DNA from 2 places in the Bradyrhizobium sp. USDA 4461 genome. Region 1 is predicted to be linked to the other one. Evidence: predicted binding sites of a transcription regulator. Region 1 holds the regulator's gene; the other holds the start of a gene.

Region 1 (2,183 bases):
GGAAATTCAGCGTCTTGGTCCAGATCCAGCGGCTGTCGTAGCGAACGTTCTCGGCGAAAGCGAGCTCGGTGCCCGGCAGCATGCAGACCGCGACAGTCGGATCGTTCTCCGACGCAAAGCCGCGGGTCGACGTGCCGCGGAAGGTCGTGGTGATCAGCGTCTCTCCGACAATGGCGGGGCGCGATGCCACGGCGTGCAGACTATAGTCACACATCGGATGGCTCCTCAAATGGAGGTAGCGACCCGTGCCTCTCCTTGAGGCATAGGGCCTCTACCAGAGTGGACGATAGCGAACGAGTGTCAGCTCGTTTCTGGGCGATTGTACGACTCGCCCGAGACCGCCTCAATCACAAACACGCGACACTGCGTGAGAGGTATCGGAGCGCATCGAGCAGGCCGCATGCCGCGCTATCTTCCAAGGAACGATCCGATCTGTCGCTCGTTCCTCGCCGCCGCAAGTATTTGCCTCGCCGCCGCAACTATTTGCAATTCAGTACTTGCGATAGAGCCCGATCAGCTTGCCCTGGATGCGGACCCGGTTCGGCGGCAGGATGCGCACTTCATAGGCGGTGTTGGCCGGCTCCAGCGCGATCGAAGCGCCGCGGCGGCGGAAGCGCTTCAGGGTCGCTTCCTCCTCGTCGATCAGCGCCACCACGATGTCGCCGGTGTTGGCGACGTCGTTGCGCTGGATCAGCGCCATGTCGCCGTCGAGAATGCCGGCATCGACCATCGAGTCGCCGCGCACCTCCAGCGCATAATGCTCGCCGGAGCCGAGCATGTCGGGCGGCACGCTGATGGTGTGGCTGCGGGTCTGCAGCGCCTCGATCGGCGTACCGGCAGCGATCCGGCCCATGACCGGGACCGCGACCGGTCGATTGCCGTCATCCTCGGCGATCGGCGGTGTAGAGGTGCGCTTGCCGAGGGTGCCTTCGATGACGCTCGGGGTGAAGCCGCGTCGGCCGTTGCCGCCGCCGGCCGACAGCTCGGGCAGCTTGATGACTTCGATGGCGCGGGCGCGGTTGGGCAGGCGGCGGATGAAGCCGCGCTCCTCCAGCGCAGTGATCAGGCGGTGGATACCGGACTTCGAGCGCAGGTCGAGCGCATCCTTCATCTCGTCGAAGGAGGGCGGGACGCCGGCCTCTTTCAGACGTTCATTGATGAAACGCAGAAGTTCGTACTGTTTGCGCGTGAGCATCTCGAGTATTCCCCCGGTTGATAGCGTCGTTCGATTCCGAGACTCTTCGGTGGGATCTGCAGACCGGGCCTGACCAAGGGAGCATGGTGCTTGCTGCAAGCGCTCCTGGGCGGCCTCCCGATTGTAGACACCAGTACTCGAAACAAATCATGAACGGACACTATATGTTCGATATGTGTTCCGCAACCACTTAATTTCCGGTGAACACGCCCGGCGGCGCACAATCGCCGCGGTGAGAAAACCCTATTCGGGCAGCATCAGGATCTCGCATTCGCTGCCGGCGACGGCGGCCGGCGCAAACGGCGGACGCACGAGAAGTGCCCGTGCCGCAGCGAGATTCCCGAGCAGCGAAGAATCCTGCTGCATCACGGGCGTTGCGATCAGCGTGCCGTCGTCGCGCGTCTCGAGACGCGCGCGCAGATAGTCCTCGCGCTGGTCGTTGGCAGCGAGGTCGCGGCCGAGCAAAGCGGTCGCGCGGCGATGATGAATCGCTTTTCGGCCGCTCAGCGCCCGAATCAACGGCACCAGAAACAGGAAGGCGCAGACATAGGACGACACCGGATTGCCGGGCAGGCCGATCACCCGCATCGCCCCGAGCCGGCCATGCATCATCGGCTTGCCGGGCCGCATCGCGATCCGCCAGAACGCCATCGCGACGCCCTCGGCCTCCAGCGACCGCTTGACCAGGTCGTGGTCACCGACCGAGGCGCCGCCGGTCGTGATCAGGATGTCGGCTCCGGTGTCGCGGGCCCGGCGGATGCCGGCCGTGGTGGCCTCAACCGTATCGGCGGCAATCCCGAGATCGATGGTCTCGGCGCCTTCGGCACGCGCCAGCGCCCGCAGCGCATAGCCGTTGGAATAGACGATCTGGCCGGGTCCGGGCTGCGAGCCCGGCATCACCAGCTCGTCGCCGGTCGCCAGCACCGCGACCTTCGGCCGGCGATGCACGGCGACTTCCGGATGGTTCATGGCGGCGGCCAGCGACAGC
Region 2 (2,183 bases), 5.5 Mb from region 1:
TCCTGAGGGCGCAGCAGCGCCCGCGCGATCAGCGGCGAGCCGGGATAGGCTTTCAACTCGCCGCGCGGATTGAATGCCCTGACGATGTCGAGATAGGGCGCGATCAACGGCAGCGCCTTGTCGGAGAGTCGCGCCTGCATCAACCGCGCGATGCCGCTGAGCCATTCGCCGCCGCGCTCGGCTTCGCTCGATGTCAGGTCATAGAGGCCGGCGCCGGCATGGCTGTCGATGACACGGAACGGCGCCTGCTTCTCCTGCAGATAGGTCAGCATCCGCACCAGCACGATGTGCTTGATAACATCGGCAAAGTTGCCGGCATGAAAGGCGTGGCGGTAGTTCATGCGGTTATCGCGCTGCGCTCCGAGAGGGATGCGCATGTTGTACTTCGTCATGCCCGGGCTTGTCGCGGGCATCGACGCCTGATCTTGCCGGATTCGCGAGGGCGAGAATGGCCGGAACAGTCAGCGCGGACGCTGCGCGGCGCGCCTCCGCCCGGCCATGACGGGGAGGGATCAGCCGCCGCGCACCGGCGGCATCAGCACCTGATCGCGGCGGCAGGCGCGGCGATCGATTTCCTCGCAGGAGCGGAATTGCAGATCCTTGCTGAGGCAGATCCGCACCTCGCTGAGGCGCCGGCTGTCGCAGGTCACCGAGATCGCGGAGTTGCTGAGTCCGGGATTGGCCTTGATGAAGGCCGTCTCCAACTCGTCGGGCGCGATCGTCTTCGGTTCCGTCAATTGCAGGAATTCCTCGGGGATCTTCACCGCGGCGCGGGCCTTGCGGATCGCTTCGAAATAGGCGCGCTCGCCGAGGCCGGAGCAGGTGCCGTGCTTGTCCCACTCGTTGTAGATCAGCCCGGGCGCCGGCATCAGGTCGAGCATCGAGGTCATGATGTTGCGGGCCAGCCGCGGCGAGGGCCGCTGGCAGTATTCCGGGAAGCCACGTTCATATTGCGGCCACAGCCCGTGCACCACGAAGGAGTAGGGCCGGCCGCCACACTGTGCCTGGGTCCCGCGGCCATTGTTGCCCCGCTCGCTCGCCGCCTCGCAGAACGAAGGCGACCATGACAGCGACAGCACATAGAAATCGAATTCGCCGGGCGCGTTCTGGCGGCGATCCTGGGCCGAAGCCCCAACCGCGCCACAGAGAGCAACGACAGCGGAAATCAGGAATCGGGAAATTGTGTCCAACCGAGGCATCAAACGCTCCCCCTCACGCGATCGTCCCGCAGCCTAACAGGCATTTGGAACATTTCAAGAACAAAAGCCGCCGGCTTTGATGGCGGCGGCTTCTGTTTCAGCAATCTGGTCGGGCTATCAGGGCCGGGCGGCCTTGCACGACGGGTTGTAGGCCCAGTTGCGGTCGAGCCCGGCGACACACCATTCGACGCCCTGGTCGATGCCGGCAAAGCCGCCGTCCTCGATGATCGAATAGTGCACCTTGCGCACCTTGCCGTCGCTCAGCAGCGCATCGCCCGAGCAATAGCGGCGCGGGATATTGTCGGACTGCCAGGGGCGGAAGGCGGTTTCGTGGATCCGGCTGAAGCCGGTGATGACCAGCGGCGAATTCCAGAAGGTGGCTTCCTTCTCGTGGAATTGATCGCTGATGGTCGCCAGGGCCTTTTCGCAGGGGGCGACATTGCCGTCATAGCGCGGGCCCGACAGCCAGAAATTCAGTTCGAACGGATTGGCGGCCTGCGCCGTGCCCCCGAAAGCCAGCGTGCCGGCCACGAGTGCGGCGCCGAGGCCAAGCGTGCGGCCTAGTTTGTTGCGGGAGTTGAACAGGTTGCGCATGGGAATCCACCCGATTATCCGATGCGGCGGACGGTGCCGCGAAGCCCCGGCGAGGTCAAGTGCAGCGCGGCAACACCTGTCGAGAAGTCCACTTCCGGCTGCCGGCTCGTTCTTTTCACGGTCGCCGGCGCACTCTATGTTGGGCCTCAAGCGAAATGGAGTCTGCGATGCGAACGAAATTGGCCGCGTGCCTGGTTGCCGTTAGCGGGATGCTGGCCGTTGGTCCGGCGCAAGCCGATTGGCTGCAGCCGGTGCCGCCGTTCAAGGGCAATGATACCGGCGGTATCATCGCCTATTCGCTGGCGGCCCAGACCGATGCCCGGCAACTCGCCGTCGACCACTGCGCCTCCTACGGCAAGGTGGTCAAGTTCCTGGCAGTGCAGCGCTACC

The links. Region 1 encodes LexA, which represses DNA repair genes until DNA is damaged. Its sites were predicted from a motif close to TGTTCNNNNTGTGTTCNG; they were not measured.
Region 2: the regulator LexA is predicted to act here: its motif matches at 1,245-1,262, upstream of ACVINW_RS04195 (ribonuclease T2 family protein).

What each region holds. Positions count from the first base shown of each region.
Region 1 is NZ_JBSRXM010000001.1:6,410,287-6,412,469, forward strand. Features, by position in the region: gene ACVINW_RS30130 (hypothetical protein) at 1-214, opposite strand, end outside; gene lexA (transcriptional repressor LexA) at 491-1,195, opposite strand; gene ACVINW_RS30140 (molybdopterin molybdotransferase MoeA) at 1,439-2,183, opposite strand, start outside.
Region 2 is NZ_JBSRXM010000001.1:879,619-881,801, reverse strand. Features, by position in the region: gene ACVINW_RS04200 (23S rRNA (adenine(2030)-N(6))-methyltransferase RlmJ) at 1-341, opposite strand, end outside; gene ACVINW_RS04195 (ribonuclease T2 family protein) at 513-1,199, opposite strand; gene ACVINW_RS04190 (hypothetical protein) at 1,317-1,793, opposite strand; gene ACVINW_RS04185 (hypothetical protein) at 1,961-2,183, shown strand, end outside.